3 regions of the Paenibacillus sp. R-74696 genome follow, and region 2 is predicted to be linked to each of the others. Evidence: predicted binding sites of a transcription regulator. Region 2 holds the regulator's gene; each other region holds the start of a gene.
What was found. Region 2 encodes Rex, which represses fermentation and respiration genes when NADH is low (regulators of the CRP and FNR family bind a similar motif). Its sites were predicted from a motif close to TTGTGAAATATTTCACAA; they were not measured.
Positions count from the first base shown of each region.

Region 1: the regulator Rex is predicted to act here: its motif matches at 2,345-2,362, upstream of ACSR9A_RS03625 (cytochrome ubiquinol oxidase subunit I).
Region 3: the regulator Rex is predicted to act here: its motif matches at 2,093-2,110, upstream of nirB (nitrite reductase large subunit NirB).

Region 1 is NZ_JBPULM010000017.1:248,664-255,313, forward strand. Features, by position in the region: gene ACSR9A_RS03600 (sensor histidine kinase) at 1-26, shown strand, start outside; gene ACSR9A_RS03605 (c-type cytochrome) at 83-442, shown strand; gene ACSR9A_RS03610 (response regulator transcription factor) at 505-1,227, opposite strand; gene ACSR9A_RS03615 (SCO family protein) at 1,470-2,081, opposite strand; gene ACSR9A_RS03620 (hypothetical protein) at 2,078-2,227, opposite strand; gene ACSR9A_RS03625 (cytochrome ubiquinol oxidase subunit I) at 2,524-3,918, shown strand; gene cydB (cytochrome d ubiquinol oxidase subunit II) at 3,921-4,934, shown strand; gene cydD (thiol reductant ABC exporter subunit CydD) at 4,934-6,650, shown strand, end outside.
Region 2 is NZ_JBPULM010000030.1:111,317-117,966, forward strand. Features, by position in the region: gene ACSR9A_RS12215 (hypothetical protein) at 1-213, opposite strand, end outside; gene ACSR9A_RS12220 (hypothetical protein) at 360-887, opposite strand; gene ACSR9A_RS12225 (amidohydrolase) at 887-2,188, opposite strand; gene ACSR9A_RS12230 (redox-sensing transcriptional repressor Rex) at 2,169-2,825, opposite strand; gene dinG (ATP-dependent DNA helicase DinG) at 2,822-5,686, opposite strand; gene ACSR9A_RS12240 (tetratricopeptide repeat protein) at 5,705-6,445, opposite strand; gene panD (aspartate 1-decarboxylase) at 6,559-6,650, opposite strand, start outside.
Region 3 is NZ_JBPULM010000045.1:881,681-888,330, reverse strand. Features, by position in the region: gene ACSR9A_RS24160 (carbohydrate-binding family 9-like protein) at 1-41, shown strand, start outside; gene ACSR9A_RS24155 (sugar phosphate isomerase/epimerase family protein) at 79-927, shown strand; gene ACSR9A_RS24150 (Gfo/Idh/MocA family protein) at 970-1,980, shown strand; gene nirB (nitrite reductase large subunit NirB) at 2,178-4,604, shown strand; gene nirD (nitrite reductase small subunit NirD) at 4,672-5,037, shown strand; gene ACSR9A_RS24135 (hemerythrin domain-containing protein) at 5,078-5,707, shown strand; gene pflB (formate C-acetyltransferase) at 5,777-6,650, shown strand, end outside.

The DNA.
Region 1 (6,650 bases), on a different contig from region 2:
TACAGCGGGAGGCAGATGTAGCTTAAATGACCAATCAACAAGTACGCGTTCTTATTGTAGACGATCATCAGGAGGGAGTTATATGAATAGTAAGCTTAAGAACGGTTCTGTAATAGGCGTCCTTCTAGGTGTGTTGGTATTATCGGCATGTGGAAGTTCAGGTGCTGACGCTACAACGAATCATAACCGTACAGAAGAAATAAGTGTCCAAAATGGCGATCCAGAAATCATATACAAGAAGAAATGCATGTCCTGCCATGGTACTGATCTTCAAGGTAGAAGAGGGCCCAGTCTCCAGAGCATTGGAAGTCGATTAACGGAAGAGGAAATCGTTGACATTGTTACAAACGGCAAAAATGGAATGCCCAAGTTTGAAAAAAACATTTCGGCAGAGGATATTCAAAGTGTTTCCAAATGGTTGTCGGAGCAAAAGCCTAGATAAAAAAGGCAGCGCTGTAATGATGCAGCGCTGCCTTTTTTGTTCTGTTCCTAATTCAACCTTCATCATACTAGGCCTGCCTTGCTAAATATGTAGCCTACCCCTCGCACCGTTTTGATCATGGCTCCTATATCCGGTGAAAGGGGGGTTAGCTTTTCGCGAAGACGTTTGATATGTGTGTCTACTGTTCGGTAATCGTTTACTTCAGACTGTCTCCATACGATACCAAGAAGATGAGCACGCGTGTGAACGATATCTGCATGAAGCGCAAGATAATAGAGTAGATCGAATTCTTTTAGAGACAGGTGGATTTCCGTGCCATCTACTAGAATACGGTGAGCAGATGGATTAATGGTGAGTCTACTTAACTGTATAGTTGGATAATCCGTTCTGCTCGTTGCTTTCAGGGCTTGAGCAGTGCTTCTTCTAAGAATAGCTTTGGTTCGCCAAATCATTTCTTTATAGGAAAATGGCTTTTCTAAACAATCATCGGCTCCTGCTTCAAAGCCAGCTAATCGCTGGTCTTCCTTGCCATTCTCTGTAATTAACATAATGGGGGTTTGTAGTCTTTTCCTGATGGCGATGCACGATTGAATATTACTCAAGCCGGTTTCCGCATGGTCAATAATGATTAAACCATAATGATTGCGATCTGGTTTAAGCCAAGCATTTTTCACATGAGACGTGGTGTCTGTAGGATAGCCCTCTTTTAAAAAAAAGGAATTCAATTGAGCTTGGGTATGTTTTTCCTGACTAATAATGAGAATAACACTTTTCTTTTGTTTCAAGGTAGCGACCCTCCATTAAGCAATGAGTTGAATCAGCAAGGTTATATTAGCTGACTATCTTGCATCATTATGCTCTTTACGAACATGAAGTAATATGCCTCGATATAGCTAAAAATCGATAAAATGTAACGAACTAATGAACAATACGCGAAGCAGAAGAAGATAATAAAAACCAGCCATCCTAAGTCGGAATAGCTGGTTGGGAGGGGCACAATTACATTTTTCAATGTCATTTTAACGGATTATTTTTCTTTAAGGAGAGCATTAATGTCTTTCAAAATAGCAGAGTTATCCATTTCTTCACCCATGCGATAGACCTTGCGAATTTGATGATTGGCATCCAGCAGCATGAGGGAGGTTACCGTATGTACAAACTGATCATCTTCCAGCTTTTGAATCGCAATCCCATATTCTCTTGCTTTCTCAATCGTATAGGCCTCGTCTCCACGCAGCAGCTTCCAGCCTGACCGATCAATACCCATACGCTCGGCATAAGCTGCAAAAACCTCCGGTGTATCCGAATTAGGGTCAAAGGTTATGGCTGCGAATTGTACATTTTCACCAAAACGGCCCTGTTTCTTCAATTCATCCTGCAGCAGCACCATATTATATGTCGTTGCAGGGCAAATATCAGGACAGCTTGTGAACATAAATTCGATCAGCATTACTTTTCCCAAACTGTCGCTCAGATTATAGGCTGTGCCGTCCAGCTCCTGAAGGGTGAAGGCCGGAGCTTCTCTCAATACAGGAAGCTTGCTGCTTCCTCCTTGAAACGTATACACAAGATAAGCGATCAAGGCCGCCACGAAAATAATGACTGCGATAAGAAGGGGGCTACGCTTTTTTGTTATCATACCTGATTATCCTTATCACTTACGACTGGATGAGGAACGATGCTATCTTGCAGTTCATTGTCCTCCTGTACAAGCTTCGCTCCGTTGAGCATAACGTAAGCGCCGCCACCTAAAAATAATCCTCCTAAAATAAACCAATACAGCATGTCTCGTTCTCCCTTCTTCGTACTCATTCATTATATAAGCAAAGCATGATGCAACTTAATGACTCGTAGGAGCTATTTTCACAATCATAAAGAACAAATGTCACACGATAGTCAATATTGTGCCTTTTTTCACAAAGTAGCCGCTTTTTCGTGACAGCATTGTCACACGTACCCGCTCAATGGGGCCATACAAAAACATCGATGATGATCTATAATGATGATTATCTGAAAAGTGAGTGAAGAAAATCACATACTTTTTTCAGTACATAACATGCAGAAAAGAGGTAACCACCTAGATGGACGTAGTAGAATTAGCACGCCTTCAGTTTGCAACGACAACGATCCTTCATTTTGTCTTTGTCCCCATATCCATAGGTTTGTCTTTGCTTGTGGCTATCATGGAAACGATGTATGTCATTACAAAAAAAGAATTGTACAAGAAGATGACGAAATTTTGGGCGCATTTTCTGTTGATCAACTTTGCTGTTGGCGTCGTTACTGGTATTTTGCAGGAATTTCAATTCGGGATGAACTGGTCTGACTTTTCACGCTTTGTTGGAGATGTGTTCGGGACTCCTCTAGCCATTGAAGCGCTTCTAGCTTTTTTTCTGGAATCTACCTTTATTGGACTATGGGTATTTGGCTGGGATCGCTTATCCAAGGGCGTCCATCTTGCCTGCATGTGGCTGGTATCCATTGGAACGATGTTATCGGCATTCTGGATTTTGACGGCGAATTCATTCATGCAGCGGCCCGTCGGATTTGCTTTGAATAATGGTCGGGCAGAAATGGTCGATTTCTGGGCGCTTGTAACGAACGAACAGGTGCTTTGGGAGTTTCCGCACACGCTGTTTGCAGCCTTTGCAACAGGCGCATTTCTGATTGCAGGAATCAGCGCATGGAAGCTGCTTCGTAAAAAGGATATGGAGTTTTTTAAGCCCTCCTTTACTTTAAGCATCATCGTCGCCTTTGTATCGTCCATAGCCATTGCATTATTCGGCCATGGTCAGGCTCAATTTTTGGTGGAGACACAGCCTATGAAGATGGCTGCAAGCGAAGGCTTATGGGAAACGAGCAGTGACCCCGCACCTTGGACCGTTATTGCAGGCATTGATCCGGATAAGCAGGAGAATTCATTTGAGCTGAAAGTGCCTTACCTTCTCAGCTATCTCTCTTACAGCCAGTTCTCAGGCTCGGTTATTGGAATGAAAGAGCTTCAAGCTCGGTATGAGGCTGAGTATGGACCCGGAAATTATATCCCGCCTGTACGCACAACCTTCTGGAGCTTTCGCATTATGATTGCTTGCGGCAGTGCCATGATTTTATTAGGACTGTATGGAGCTTATCTTGCGGTGCGCAAAAAGCTTGAACAGTCAAATAAGCTGTTTATGCGCGTGATGATGTTTGCAATCGCTCTGCCGTTTATGGCGAATACCTCCGGCTGGATTATGACAGAGGTAGGCCGTCAGCCGTGGACGGTATTTGGACTTCTGCAAACGAAGGATTCCGTCTCTACGACGACGAGCGCAGGGGAAGTGCTGTTTTCCTTCATTTTGTTTACCGTACTCTATGTCATTTTATTGGGTGTTCTGGCTTTTCTGTTTGTTCGCGAAGCTCGCAAAGGGCCGTATGCAGCCCATGAGCCAGAAATCGCCCTGCAGGATCCATATCAATTCAAGGAAGGGGTCTGACGATGTCGCTTAGTGATTTGTGGTTTTTGTTAATTGCCGTATTATTTACAGGCTTTTTCTTTCTTGAGGGCTTTGACTTTGGTGTTGGTATGGCAACGGGCTTGCTTAGTCGCAATGATAGGCAGAAAAGAGTGCTTATCAATACCATTGGTCCTTTCTGGGATGCAAATGAGGTATGGCTGATCACGGCCGCCGGGGCTATGTTTGCTGCTTTTCCGCATTGGTATGCTACGATGTTCAGCGGCTATTATGTCCTGTTTACGCTTATTTTGATAGCACTGATCTTAAGAGGTGTCGCATTTGAGTTTCGCGGCAAGGTGGAACATTCGTGGTGGAGGAAAACATGGGATATAGCCATTCTGATTGGAAGCAGTGTTCCTCCGCTGTTATTCGGTGTTATGTTGGCTGGGTTACTCAAGGGACAGCCCATAGGACAAGACATGGAGATGCGATCTGGATTCGCCGATGTTGTGAACAGCTACAGCTTGTGGGCAGGCATTACGATTGTCGGTTTGTGCTTGCTGCATGGCCTTACCTTCATTTCTCTGCGGACAATGGGAGAGCTGCGAGAGCGCTCCCGCCATATGGCGGCTAAATTTTTACCCGTGCAAGCTGTTTTGTTAGCTGTGCTTGTGGTATGGACCTATTCCGTCACTGATTTATTTGAACGCCGTGGAGGCTTATTGCTGGTATTTGTCCTGATAGGGGTCCTTGCGGTGTTGCTTGCCGGATGGTTCCTGAAGCGGGGACAGGAAGGCAGAGCCTTCTGCATGTCGGGGCTGTTGATATTGCTGACATTTGGATCGTTTTTTGTTGGACTTTTCCCTCGATTCATGGTCAGCTCAATTAATACAGCGTTTGATCTGACGCTTTATAACGCCGCTTCCAGTGCTTATACATTAAAAGCAATGACGATTGTGGCAGCTACGCTCCTTCCCCTTGTACTGGCTTACCAAGCCTGGAGCTACTTTGTCTTCCATAAACGTGTCAACGAGAAGGAGCATTTGGAATACTAATGGACAGGTCATGGTTTCAGTTAAAGGGAAACCAGCTGCATATGCTGCTGCTGACTGTGCTTTCCCTTCTTCAAGGAGCAGCTATTATAGGTCAAGCCACCTTTTTGGCCAAAGCCATTACGTTGTTATTTGAAAATAAGCCGATTGATCAAGCAACTCAGCCGTTGCTCCTATTTTTGATAAGCTTCGTCGCTCGCCAAACTTTCGTCTGGCTTCAGCGACGGCTTTCCGGCGGCTTCGCAGAAAAAAAAGCTGAAGCCATTCGGCAGCAGCTGCTTGTGGCGATATTCGGGCATGGTCCGAGTTTTGCAGCGAAGCAGGGGAGCGGGCGTCTGGTAACGCTGGTGTTGGACGGAGTGGATCGTTTTCGTACGTATTTGGAGCTGTCGATTGCCCGTATGATTGATATGCTCTGTGTTACGGTTCTACTTTTGCTGTGGGTATATAGGTTGGACATGATATCGGGAATCATTCTGATGTGTACGCTTCCGATACTTATCGGTTTTTTCATTCTGCTCGGGTTCGCGGCAAGGAAGCAGGCTGACAAGCAATGGCGAACTCATCGGATGCTGTCGCATCATTTCACAGATTCCTTGCGGGGCATGCTGACGCTGCGCTTTCTGAAACGGAGCAGAGCACATAGCGAGTCGGTCGGAAAGGTCAGCAATCAATACAGGGTATCGACTATGCGAACGCTGCGTGTGGCATTTCTTTCGTCTTTTGCCCTTGATTTCTTCAGTATGTTATCGGTTGCTTTTGTCGCAGTAGGCTTGGGCATTCGTTTGGTAAATGGAAATCTCGGACTCGAGGTTGCGCTGGCCGTGCTCTTAATCGCACCTGAATATTTCACGCCCGTCAAGCTGCTGGGTACGGATTACCATGCTTCTCTCGATGGCAAAGAAGCCTGGGGCACGATTCGCTCCATTGTTAGCTCTAAAAAACAATTTGAAGCAGGCCAGGAAGACAAACCTCCTTCTATGCTAGCAGAGCAAAAAGGAGAGCTGGCTATGGAGCTTTCTGGCATCGAGGTTGCGGGCGATGCAGGGACTTTTCTGCTGAAGAAGGTGTCCGTACAGCTTCCGCAAAATGTTACCCGAATTGGCATTGTTGGTGCCAGCGGGGCAGGGAAAACGACACTTCTTGGCTTGCTGAGCGGGTTCATTGAACCGGATCGCGGTGACTTTCGTGTTAACAACGTACGGATGACCGGAACCGTCAGAGAAGAATGGCGACGCCAAGTGGCCTATATTCCGCAGCATCCCCACCTGTTCAGTCAATCGCTCACTGATAATGTCAGGTTCTATGCTCCAGATGCCACACAGGAACAGGTTGAGAGGGCGATAGACGCGGTTGGGCTGCGTTCTTTGGTCGATCAGCTTCAGACGGGAAGCGATTCGCAAATTGGAGAAGGTGGAAGAGTGCTAAGTGGGGGGCAGGCACAACGTGTTGCACTGGCCCGTGCGCTTCTGAGTAGCCGTCCCGTCATTTTACTCGATGAGCCAACGGCCCATCTTGACATTGAGACCGAATACGAACTAAAGCAGATGATGTTAACTGTTCTACAAGGAAGAAAGGTGTTTATGGCTACACACCGTCTGCACTGGATGCCAGAAATGGAATTTATCCTAGTACTGGAGCAGGGTCGCCTTGCAGAAAGCGGAACACATGAGCAGTTAAAGGCGCAGCAAGGCGTCTATTATAATTTGATCTTGCAAG
Region 2 (6,650 bases):
TAAATCCGCTCCGGCTGTAAGCGTCAGCGGGAAAGTAATACGGTCCGTATCCATAATAGGTGTGTCGGATGAAGCAATGCCTTCTATTTGATCAACCGCCTTGGCAAGCGGAGCTGCGAATGCAACCTGATGATAAATGAGCCAGCCTCCAAACAAAACGAGGGCGGACGCAGCAGCTGTTAGCAAAATCGGCATGATCCTGAGTTTGAACATCGTAAAAATCCCCCTCTCAAAATGACGGTGATATACCAAACGCATATCAACTCCGATACACGAAAGTATATCACATCGCCTTTTGAATAAGGGGGTGTAATAATAGCCAGCAATTCCAGCTGTTACAGCTTAAGCATCCAATACAGCTAGGACGCCTTGTCACCTACTAAACTATATTGCTTCACAAATGCGCCATCGCGGAACGAATAATACGCATAATAATATTTCGTTATCGCTTCATCACGGCTGTAAAAAATTTCCCATACCGGCTCGCCGTTCAGCAATCCCGGCTGTGTCCTTTTAACATCCGCATCCGGCTTACTGCTCAGTAACGCAGATTCCGCCTGTTCTGCTGTAATATGTTCCGTTGCTTTCAGTGTAAGCACAGGACTTTCGACTGTTGTCAGAAATACGTAAACTTCTTGTTCATCCGCGGTCTTCCCTTTTACGACCCAGGAAATGCCATCCCACACCTGCTTCGTCATGCCCGTAACTTCCGTCAACTGTGCGGCTTCTACAGCATACGCCTTAATTGGAGCTTCCTCTGCCCATAATTCCTTATGCACAGCGCGGTAATAAACAATCGTAACGGTCAACAAGGCGATAACAAAAACAATTGAAATAAAGACAGCCCGTTTTACCGTCCAAAACGGCTTTCTCGTTCTCGCCCGCATTATGCCTTCAACAACCTCTCGAAGCTTGCCTGAGCATCGTGACGAATTTTCTCCTCATCGAGCAATGTGCATTCGCCATCCCGTACAACCTGACGCCCGTCTACCCATACATGCTTGACGTCGCGGCCCGAGCCCGCGTACACCAGATGGGACACAATATCCGTCTGTGGGTAAAAATGCGGCTGTTCAATATCGATGGCGATGAAATCCGCCTTCATGCCAACGCGCAGGCGGCCAATGGAATCTTCCTGCCAAATAGAGCGAGCGCCGTATACCGTGCCCATTCGCAAAGCTTCAATGGCTGGAACAACCGTAGGATCGCCAGAAACACCTTTATGCAGCAAAGCCGCAAGATTGATTTCCTTGAACAGATCGAGATTGTTGTTGCTCGCCGCGCTGTCCGTGCCTAGTGATACCGTTACACCAGCGCGAAGCAAATCAGGAACGCGGGCAATGCCGCTTGCCAGCTTGAGGTTGCTGACCGGGTTATGCGATACAGCTACTTTGCGGTCAGCAAGCAGCGCAATTTCCTCGTCATTCAAATGCACCGCATGAGCAACAAGTGCCGGACGAGAGAAGAAGCCTAAATTGTCGAGATGCTGAACGGGACGAACGCCATAATCGCGAACGTTCTGCTCTACTTCGGCAATTGATTCTGACATATGCGTGTGCAGCGGCAAATCATAATCATGAGCAGCCTGCACGAATTTCTCAATATAATCGGGCGGGCATGTATAAGGCGCATGCGGCGAAATCATCGTCGTAATACGGCCATTTGCCTTGCCGTTCCAATCGCGTGCGAAAGCTATCGCTTCCTCCAGTTTCGCTTGCTGCACATCCTCTGGGCAGAGGCCAATGACGCCGCGCGTCAGACAGCCGCGAATGCCGGACTGTTCCACGACTTCGGCCAGCTGATCCATGCGGTCATACATATCCACGAAAGCCGTTGTACCGGATTTCAGCATTTCTACCACGGCAAGCGCGCTGCCCGCACGTGTATCAAGGTCGATGTATTTGCCCTCCATCGGCCACATTTTTTGCTCCAGCCAGACTTGCAGGTTTTGATCATCGGAGTAGCCGCGCAGCAAGGTCATAGCTGCATGCCCATGCGTGTTTACTAGGCCCGGCATAAAAGCAAGCTTACTGCCGTCCAGCTTCTGCACATCGGCTTGCAGCCCAGTTGGAGCTTCTGCTCCGATATATGTAATGCGATCATCGGTCACAACCATATGCCCTTGAAGCACATGCTCGCCATCCTCCATCGTTACAAAACGTCCATTTTCAATCCAAATTTGGCTCATTTTCGTCATCCCTTTCCCTCTCCAAGTAATACGCCAGACTTAGCAGCTCTTTCGTAAAGTCAGCATGATGAATGCGAATTTCTTCTGGTACCTTCAATATCGCTGGGGCAAAATTGAGCAAGCCTTCAATGCCCGCATCTATAAATTGATTAGCAACGTTTTGCGCTTCAAATCCGGGAACGGTAATAATCCCAATTCGAATATTATTCTCCTCAACCGTATGTTTCAGCATATCCATCGGCATTACGGTCAAATTATTAATTTGCGAGCCGATTTTAGATGGATGCACATCAAACACCGCAATAATTTTCATATTGTCTTTAGAATATTTATTATAATTGCATAGAGCATGACCCAAATTACCCGCACCGACAAGCGCCACATTAATCGTCTGATCAAGCTTGAGTATTTGGCGAATTTTTTCAATTAAATACGTCACATCATAGCCGATACCCTTGCGGCCAAAATCACCGAAATACGCCAAGTCCTTGCGGATTTGCGCCGGATTTAAATCCAGCTTGACGCCAAGCTCCTGGGACGAAACGGTCTGCACCTCCCGGTTGTTCAGCTCGTTCAGCACTTGCAGGTAAATGGGGAGGCGTCTTACGACGGCCTCCGATATTTTCGTCTGCTTCACCCGTTCTCCTCCTCCTTCTCGGCACCAAGCCATTCTCTCATTCTCGGTACAATTTGTTCGATATGCATATGCTCAATTTTCGGTCCAGGCAAAGAATAGAGAAAATGCTTGCCATAATACGTTTCAATAACCCGTGTATCATAAATAATGACAATCCCTTTATCCTTCGCCGTTCGCACGAGCCTGCCAAAGCCTTGCTTGAAGCGAATAACCGCTTGCGGGATCGACAGCTTCATAAAAGGATTTTGCTTTTGGCGCTGCAGCAATTCCGACTTCGCCTCCAGCAGCGGATGATTCGGCGGTTGGAATGGCAGTCTGACGATAGCAAGGCAAGTTAAGGCTTCGCCAGGAATGTCAACGCCCTCCCAAAAGCTGCTTGTGCCAAGCAGCACAGACTCCGGCTGCTGTAAAAACCGCCGCGTCAGCTTCGTACGATTGCCGCTGTCGATGCCTTGGCCCAGCACTTGAATGCTGGTGGCCGCAAGCGCCGCCTTAAGCGGATCGTATACCTGCTTTAGCATTCGGTAAGAGGTAAACAGCACTAGCATTCTGCCATTTGTCTGCTGCACCGCATCTGCCAAGGAAGAGACGAGCATTGAAATAAATGCGGGCTCTCCCGCTGAGCCTTTAAGAACAGGGAAATTGCGCGGAATAATAACGAGCGCTTGTTCACGGTAATTAAATGGCGATGCCAGCTGCACGGTACGCAGCCTTCCCGCTTCTTCAAAGCCGCCAAGTCCAAGCTGCTCTTCAGCGAACTGGAATGATTTTTGCACCGATAGAGTGGCGGACGTTAAAATAATGCTGTCCTTCACATCAAATAAATACTGCTGAAGCTGGCTGCTCACATCAATTGGCACCGCATAAAGATGCAGCGATCGATGCTTGTAGGTCATATTGGCTTCCAGCCAGAACACGTCCGTCGTCTGATCGACCTTCATAAAGCTGCGCAGATCATCCTTGACTCTCGTCAAATCGCGTAAAGCGCCATTCAAGTCCGTTACAAGCGCCTGTACCGCCAGCTCATCAATGCGATCTTTAATCTCCTCGGACATTTTCTCAGCCGTCTTCAGCACGCGAATGAGCTCCGTATGAATATTGGTCTCTTCGGCGAGCACTTCGGACCAGCCTTCCGGGAGGCTGTCGCCTCGCAAACGGTACACAGATTGATTGTTTTCACCCGTCGCATCAGGAGAAGCTTGAACAAAGCTGTACAGCATCTCAAACAGCCTTTCCCAATGCTCCTTCACTTCCGTAAAGGCGGGAATAACGGTATCAATCGTTTCCAGCCAGCCTTGCACCCGCTCATCGCTTTCCTGCTGGAGATGAATGCGCAGAGATGGCAGCAGGCCGGAACGAGCGTCCTTAAACATACGCGTAAACGCATTGGTTATCGTATAGTAGCCGAGCTGCATGCCCAGATGCTTGCTTGCTACTTCCTCCACATGATGCGCCTCATCGACAATCAAATGGCTGTAGGTCGGCAGCAGCCGATGATCGGCCTGTATGTCTGTGAACAGCATGGAGTGATTCGTAATGCACACATCAGCTATATTGGCTTCATGCTTGGCACGATGATAATAACAGCGTTTAAACCAAGGACACGCCCGGTTCAGACAGGAATCTGCATCGCTGGCAACGGTAGACCAGAAGTCGGTCCCCTTGTTGCTGAAATTCAGCTCCTCTTGATCGCCCGTTTCCGTCTCGCCCAGCCACACGACCATTTGCGAGGCTGTAATCGCATCGTCAACAGGAGACATCATATCCCTTGTATTTATTTTACTTTCAAACTTGCGCAGGCACAAATAATTGCCTCTGCCCTTGAAGATTGAAGCCCGAAACTCTATCGGCAAAATCTGCTTAAGCAGCGGTACATCGCGATGCCTCAACTGCTCTTGCAAATTAATGGTATGCGTGCTGACGACTATCTTCTCATCCTGGCGGATACCATAATAGAGCGCGGGTATTAAATAGCCGAGAGACTTTCCTGTACCCGTTCCTGCTTCAATAAGCAAATGGCGTTTGCTGTCCAGCGAGTCAAACACTTCACGGAACATCGTCGTCTGCGCTTCGCGTTCTTCATAATTAGGAAATTGCTCAATAAAGCGCTGCTTGATTTCATCCAAATATTGCTCGAATGACATCTCCTGCAAAGGCGAGGCTCCCTCTTCGCTGCGCGCGGGCTTTTCCTCTGTCCATTCTCTAGCTTTCAATGCAAACTGGTTGAAAAAATCATAATCGGGGACGCCCATTACGATGTTTTGTTCTACCTGTTTAAGCGTAACCGTAATAAACCAGCTTAAATCGCTGCCATTGTCCACAAGCGAAGATAACCGCTGCAAAGTCAGCAGCGGCAGGCTCCGAAGCTTTTGTACCGATTTGGCGAATATAACGGCGGTCGCCATTGCATCGCTATCAGCGCGATGATGATGCTCATGCGTAATGCCGAACTGCTCAGAAACAGCACCAAGCTGGTAAGAAGTTATCGATGGAAAAAGAATGCGCAGCAGCTCAATCGTATCGAGCCTGCGCCCTGCAAACGTATGGTACCCGCTGCGATCGAGCGCCTGGTTCAGAAAACCAGCGTCAAAATTGACATTATGCGCCACGAGCACCGCATCATCAAGCAGCGGAATCATGTCCATCAGCACATCAGACAGCTCCGGCGCATCCGCCACCATCGCCTCGTCAATGCCGGTAAGCTGCGTAATAAACGGCGGTATGGCAATCGTTGGCTTTACAAACGAATTATACGTATGAACAACTTCAAGATCATCATCAAGGAGGACCAGCCCCACCTGTAAAATATCATCGGAGGCGCTGTGTCCGGTCGTTTCCAAATCAAGCACTGCATATTTCATAAAATAAATCCGATCCTCTCACAAGCAGCATAGCTCCGTGCTGCCGAACAATAATGACAACTGCTGCGGACGTTCCCGGCAGCTCTGCAAATTATTCAGCGGGTCCTTAAAGCTTGGGTCCAGCTCATAGGCTTTAAGGAAAAATTGCTCTGCCTGCTCCAAGTTTAAATGAACCGCTTGAATGCACCCAAGGGCATTATAGCTTAAAGCGAGCCATTTCGGATAGTCCGTAAGTCCAATTAGCAGTTGAAAATGACGCTGCGCCTCACTCCAATTTTGCAGGTGCATATTCGTCATAGCCAAAAACAGCCTTGCCAAATTGCATTCCGGCAAGTGGTTTACAGCAAGCTGGAACTGCTTTGCAGCATGGGAAAACATAAATAATTGATAATAGCCCTGTCCTTTGGATATGAGCTCCGCTTGCTCCACAGTCATGCCAGAAATAGGCTGCTGCGAAACGTTTGGTTTATCCGCTTGCTGTGGTGACGACACTTGCGGCACCGCCGCTAATGCTTGACCTTCATACTCTGCTGCCGCTGTAAGCAGTGAAGCATTGGATTGCTCAGCTTCATCCTCTGTAAAACCGGCAAATTTTTCTTCAAAATCAATCCATTGCTCAATTAAAGAATCGCTGATCTGCTTTAAAGCGTAAAGCTGCTCATCATAATATTGCTTCTGCTCCTCCGCCGCCAGAGGGTAGGAATCAATAATGTTGTCGAGCATTTCGTTCATCGTCGCAAACATATGCTGGAACATCATGCATCCCGCCTTCACCAAAGAATTGAGGAGTGATAACCTCATTCTTTGTTAAGCGGGTGCTTTTCATACTTGGAACCAGCCTTTACATAACGGAGGAACTGACAACAGCCTGCTTACAAAATCGTCGCATGTATTTCTTCTGTCAATTGCGAAACCGGTCGGTTCGCCTCATCCAAAATAACGACTCGCTGCTTGTAATTTCTAG
Region 3 (6,650 bases), on a different contig from region 2:
TTCATCTGCCGCAGCATTTCGGCAAGCTCATTTTTAATTAAAGCTTTTAACCCAATTCAATTAACAGGAGGAACCCAAATGAAAAAAGGGATTAATATTTGGTCATTCAACAGCGACACCACCATCGCCAGCTGCATCCAAACGGCGAAAAAAGCCGGCTTCGATGGCATCGAGCTGTCGCTTAACGGCACGGGCGAGCTGAGCCTCGCGGCAACGGATCAGGAAATTCGCGACATCAAGGCGCGTCTAGAGGAAGCTGAGCTGGAAATTGCGGGCCTTGCAACGGGATTATATTGGGATTATGCCATGACGAGCGCGAACCCGGAAACGCAAAGCAAAGCGATAGATGTGTGCAAAAAACAGCTGGAGCTTGCAGCGGCGTTTGGTGTCGATACGATTCTGGTCATCCCTGGCGCGGTTGGTGTTGATTTTATCCCAGGCAGCGAAGTAACGGATTACGAATATGCGTATAACCGTGCTCAGGAGTCGATTGCGAAGCTGGTTCCTTTTGCAAAAAGCGCGAACGTATCGATTGGCATTGAAAATGTATGGAATAAATTTCTGTTGTCGCCGCTTGAGCTGCGCGGGTTTATCGATTCATTTGGTTCAAGCTATGTAGGCTCTTATTTCGATGTTGGAAACGTCGTGCAAAACGGTTATCCAGAGCAGTGGGTACGCATTTTGGGCAACCGCATCAAGAAGGTCCACTTCAAGGATTACCGCCGCCAAGCGGGCGGGCTTCACGGCTTTGTTGACCTGCTTGCAGGCGATGTGAACTACCCTGCTGTCATGGAGGCGCTGCAGGCGATTGGCTATGACAATTACGTCACGGCCGAAATAATTCCGCCATATACGCATCATGCCGAGCAAATTATTTTCAATACTTCGAAAGCGATGGATGCGATTTTGGGCCGTGGAAACGCCTAGTCTATTTCGCCTCAAGCATTTATTTGATAAGGGGGATTTACCATGTTAAAAGTAGGATTAATCGGCTTCGGTTTTATGGGACGCATGCATTTCGACAACTACGTTCGTCTGACAGAAGAGGGCGCACCTGTGCAATTGGTGGCGATTTGCGATCTAATGATCGAGGAGTTGAAAAATGGCAAAGCTTCTGGAAATATGGCGACGGGCCAAGAGGTTTATGATCTTTCGCCATACAACTTGTATGACAGCATTGAGAAAATGCTTGAAAACGAGGAGCTCGACATAATCGACATTACGCTGCCCACTTATTTGCACGCAGAGCTGACCTGCTCGCTGCTGGAAAAGGGACTGCATGTGCTGTGCGAGAAGCCGGTAGCCGGCAATTCCGCCGATGGCTGGAAAATGGCGCAAACGGCTGAGCGCACAGGCAAAACGCTGATGATCGGCCAATGCCTGCGCTTCTGGCCAGCATATGAATATTTAAAAGCTGTTGTGGACGATGGCCGTTTTGGCGCGGTAACGGGCGGCTATTTCTTCAGAGGCTCTGCTGCCCCTAAAGGCTGGTTCCTTGACGGCAGCAAGAGCGGCGGGGCTGTGCTGGATATGCATATTCATGATACTGATATTATCCACTGGCTGTTCGGCAAGCCGGAGCAAGTGTCGACGCTCGCCCGCAATGTCATTCCAGGCAGCGGCTACGATACGGTATCTACAAATTACGTTTACCCGGACGGCAAAGTGCTGAATGCACAAGCGGACTGGACGCTGGAAGGCGATTTCGGTTTTGCGATGACGTACCGCGTCAATTTTGAAGGTGGCAATCTGCTGTTCGAGAACGGACAGGTTAAAGTGAATCCGAACAACGAGCCAGGCTTTATAGCTGATCTTTCACCTGACATGGGCTATTACCGCCAAATCAAATATTTCCTTGAATCGGTAAACGCGGGTACGCCCGTATCGATATGTACGCCGGAAAGCGCTGTTGGCACGCTGGAAATTATTGAAGCAGAGCTTCGCTCAGCCGATGAGCGCGGCGCGTTAATCCGTTTGTAAGGATGTATTTGGCGGCCAATCGGCCAACCTAGCGGCGCACAGAAACATAAGAATTGGCCCTTTCGCTATAGAAATATGGCGGCAGGGTCTATTTTTATTTTAATCGTTCGATATGTGAAAAATATCACATAACTCCGGCTCGTTGTTGTTTATACTGATGGTAAGAACAATGAAAGCTTTACAGGGAGGCGTTTACAATGGGAGCAATACGGCAAAAGCTTGTGCTGATTGGCAATGGGATGGCGGGAGTAAACACGCTGGAGCATATCCTCAAGCTGTCACCAGAGCAATATGACATCACGGTATTCGGCAGCGAGCCGCATCCAAACTATAACCGGATTATGCTTTCCTATGTATTGGAAGGCAGTAAAACGATAGACGATATTATTTTGAACAGCTGGGCTTGGTACGAGGAGCATCATATTACGCTGCATACGGGAACGACGATAACGGCTATTGATACGCAGCAAAAAATCGTGTTTGCGGACAATGGGCTGACCGCAGCCTATGACCGTCTAATTATTGCTACGGGCTCGAATCCCATTATACTGCCCGTTCCCGGGCATCAGAAGCAGGGCGTCGTAGGCTTCCGCGACATTGCGGATTGCAGCGTCATGCTGGAGACAGCGAAGCAATATCGCAATGCAGCTGTTATAGGCGGCGGGCTGCTCGGTCTGGAAGCTGCCAAGGGCTTGCTCAATTTGGGCATGAATGTGACGGTCATTCATTTAATGGCGGATTTAATGGAGCGCCAGCTTGACCCGAGCGCTTCGGCGATGCTGAAGGCGGAGCTGGAACGGCAAGGGCTGCATTTCCTCATGGAAAAGCAGACGGCGGAAATTTATGGCGGTGAGCGCGTTGAGGGGCTGACCTTCAGCGACGGAACGAAGCTGGAATCGGATTTTATCGTTATGGCAGCGGGCATACGGCCTAATACGGCTTTGGCCAGCGCGAGCGGCCTTGAAGTGAAGCGGGGCATCGTCGTCGATGATTACATGCAAACGTCGGCGGAAGGCGTGTACGCAGTTGGCGAATGCGCCGAGCACCGCGGCATTTGCTACGGCTTAGTAGCCCCGCTGTTTGAGCAGGGGGCCGTGCTGGCGAAGCAGCTATGCGGCGTGCAGACGAAGGCTTACGAGGGAACGCAATTATCGACGAAGCTAAAAATTTCGGGCGTAGATGTATTTTCGACGGGCGTCTTCCTGGATCAGCCAGAGCTGACGGTCATTCGCAAGCAGGATGACTGGAAACAGCAGTACAAGAAGCTGCTGCTTAAGGAAAATACAATTGTTGGCGGTGTGCTTTACGGCGATGTCAGCGATTCGAGTCGGATTCAGCAATGGGTACGCGAAGGAGCTGCCATGACGGAGGCTATTTATGCAGAGCTGATGGGAGCAGCTGGCACCGCGTTGTCGGCTGCTGACCGCGTAGCGCAAATGGCCGATGATGAAATCGTATGTGGCTGCAATGGCGTATCGAAGGGGAGCATCGTAAAGGCGATCAAGGACAATTCGCTTACTTCGGTCGATGAGGTAAAGGCGTGCACAGGGGCTGGGCGTTCGTGCGGCGGCTGTGTGCCGACGGTTAGCCATTTGCTGCAATATGTGTTGGGAGACGAATATGCCGGCCAGAAGACGAAGACGGGCATTTGCGGCTGCACGAGCCTCAGCCGCGATGAAATCGTAGCTGCGATTAAAGAGAAGCATCTGACGACTGTGAAAGAGGTTATGCATGTACTGGAGTGGCACAATCCGGAGGGCTGCTCGAAATGTCGCCCGGCGGTCAATTATTACTTGGGCATGCTGTGGCCGCAGGAGCATGAGGACGAGAAGGATTCGCGCTTCGTTAATGAACGGATGAACGCCAACATTCAGAAGGATGGCACCTACACGGTCGTGCCGCGGATGTATGGCGGCGTGACAACGCCGGAGGATCTGAAGAAAATTGCCGATGTTGCCGTGAAATATGATGTAAAAATGGTTAAAGTTACTGGAGGCCAGCGGCTTGATTTAATCGGGGTTGCGAAAGAAGATTTGCCACTCGTATGGGAAGAGCTGGATATGCCCTCGGGCTATGCCTATGCGAAGGCGCTGCGTACAGTAAAAACCTGCGTCGGCCAGCAATTTTGCCGCTTCGGTACACAGGATTCGATCGGCATGGGCATTCGGCTGGAAAAAACATTTGAGCGGATCGATATGCCCGCCAAGTTCAAAATGGCCGTGAATGGCTGTCCGCGCAACTGCGCCGAGTCGTGTACGAAGGATATTGGCATCGTCGGCAATGACGGCGGCTGGGAAATGTTCGTTGGCGGCAATGGCGGAATCAAGCCGCGCATCGCCGAGCTGCTGTGCAAAGTGAAAACGGATGAAGAGCTTGTGCAGATGGTGGGTGCTTTTACCCAATATTATCGTTTGACGGCGAATTACTTGGAGCGCACTTCGGAGTGGGTGGAGCGCGTTGGCATAGAGGCGATTAAAGCGGAGGTTGTTGACAATATGGGTCGCCGCCGCGAGCTGTATCAGGATATTTTAGCCGCGCTAGCCGAGCTGAAGGAGCCTTGGAGCACAGCGCTTGAGGAGCAGCGGGAAAGCAGCTATCTGTTTGATGCGATTCAAATGAAATAGGCAAGCGAATGAAGGGTAGGCTGAGCAGTTACTAAAATTTAAAGGATAGAAGGCGAGGAGCATCCAAATGACCACACAGGTAAATCAAGATTTGACCTATATTAAAATCGGCACACTCGAGGATTTTCGCGAACGAATGGGGCGGGTTATTCGCTTGAATCAAAAGGAGATTGCTGTGTTTCGTACAACCGACGGCACCTTGTATGCGCTGGACAATCGCAGTCCCCATCGCAGGGGAGGTCCGCTGGCGGAAGGCATGGTATCGGGACATTTTGTACTGGACCCGTTATATGATTGGAAGATTGCACTGGATAGCGGGCAGGTGCAGGCGCCTGATTCTGGCTTGGTGCAAACCTATCCACTGAAGGTGGAGGGCGAGAACGTACAGATGGGACTGACGCCTCAGCAAGCAAGGCAGCTCGGACTGGAATAATAGAGGCAAGTATCTTAAATGAACAAAGGAGGTTTATCTATTGAATACAGCGACGCTTAACAGAGAAGGTGGTCAAGGCAAGAAGGGTTTCGGAGAGTGTGCGTGCTGCAGTGGCAACCACCTGCTGCATGCACTTTTGGAGCAGAAGGAGCGGCAGGACATTGGCATTCAGCCGGAGAAGCTGAAAGCGGCAGATTGGAGCGAGCAGTCGATTGCCGGGATGGTGCGGCAGCTCATGTTCGGCTATCATCTGTTTCTCAGAGCCGAGCTGCCGTTGCTGCATGAATTGACGGCGCTCATTACGAGCGTGCATGGCAGCCAGCACCGCCAGCTGATTGAGCTGCAGCAGCGCTTCCATGCTTTAAAGGCTTTGCTGGAGCAGCATTTGATTGATGAGGAAGAATGCTTTTTCCCGCTTATTCTGAAATATGAGCGGCGCAATTCTGCTAGCGCATTTAGGCAGGCGAAGCAAATGGTCGAGAAGCTTGAAGGCGACCATAGGCGGATCGGCAATATGCTGCTGCATCTTAGGCTGGCTTCGGCGCATTATATGCTGCCAGATGATGCGTGTGAAGCTTTCGCTTATACGTACAGCAGGCTGAGGCAGCTGGAAGCAAAGCTGCTGGAGCATATCCGGCTGGAAAATCATTATTTATTTTATAGATTGTGATAATTTTCACATTATAAAAAGGGATCTGGTTTTATACTGTAGCTATATAGGATATAGGAGGCGGAAAAGATGGCTGTCAATCATACCGATCGCATTAAAGTGGCAGAGTCTGCGGGCGCTTGGCGGGGCTTTGCAGCAGGCAAATGGCAGGAACGCATTGATGTAAAGGATTTTCTGGATCATAATTTGCAGCCTTATACAGGCAATGAGGCCTTTTTGGCGGGAGCCACTGAGGCAACGGTCGAGCTTTGGCAAAAAATCCAGCACCTCGTCAAGCAGGAGCGGGCAAACGGAGGTGTGCTGGATATTGACCTAAATACAGTTTCCAGCATTACCGCCCATGCTCCCGGTTACATTGACCAGAAGAAGGAGCAGATTGTCGGGCTGCAAACCGACGCGCCATTGAAGCGCTCCATTCAGCCATTCGGTGGCATCAAAATGGTCGTTGATGCGTGCGAGGCTTACGGCTTCGAGCTGCCAGCCGAAATGGTCAAAATGTTTACCGAGGTTCGCAAAACCCATAACCAAGGCGTGTTTGATGCCTACACCTCAGAAATGCGGGCAGCGCGCAAAGCAGGAATCATTACGGGGCTGCCAGATGCTTATGGACGCGGCCGAATTATTGGCGATTATCGCCGGGTAGCCTTGTATGGGGCCGATCGTCTCATCGCGGGTAAAAAGCAGGAGCTGCTGCTGCTGGAAACAGGCACGATGACGGAGGACACGATTCGCGACCGAGAGGAAATATCCGAGCAAATCCGTTCACTGCAAGAGCTTAAGCAGATGAGCCTTGCCTACGGCTGCAACATCTCCCGGCCAGCAGCTACGGCGAAGGAAGCGTTCCAATGGCTGTATTTTGCTTATCTTGGGGCGATTAAGGAGCAGAACGGCGCGGCGATGAGCCTTGGGCGCGTTTCCAGCTTTCTCGATATTTATATCGAGC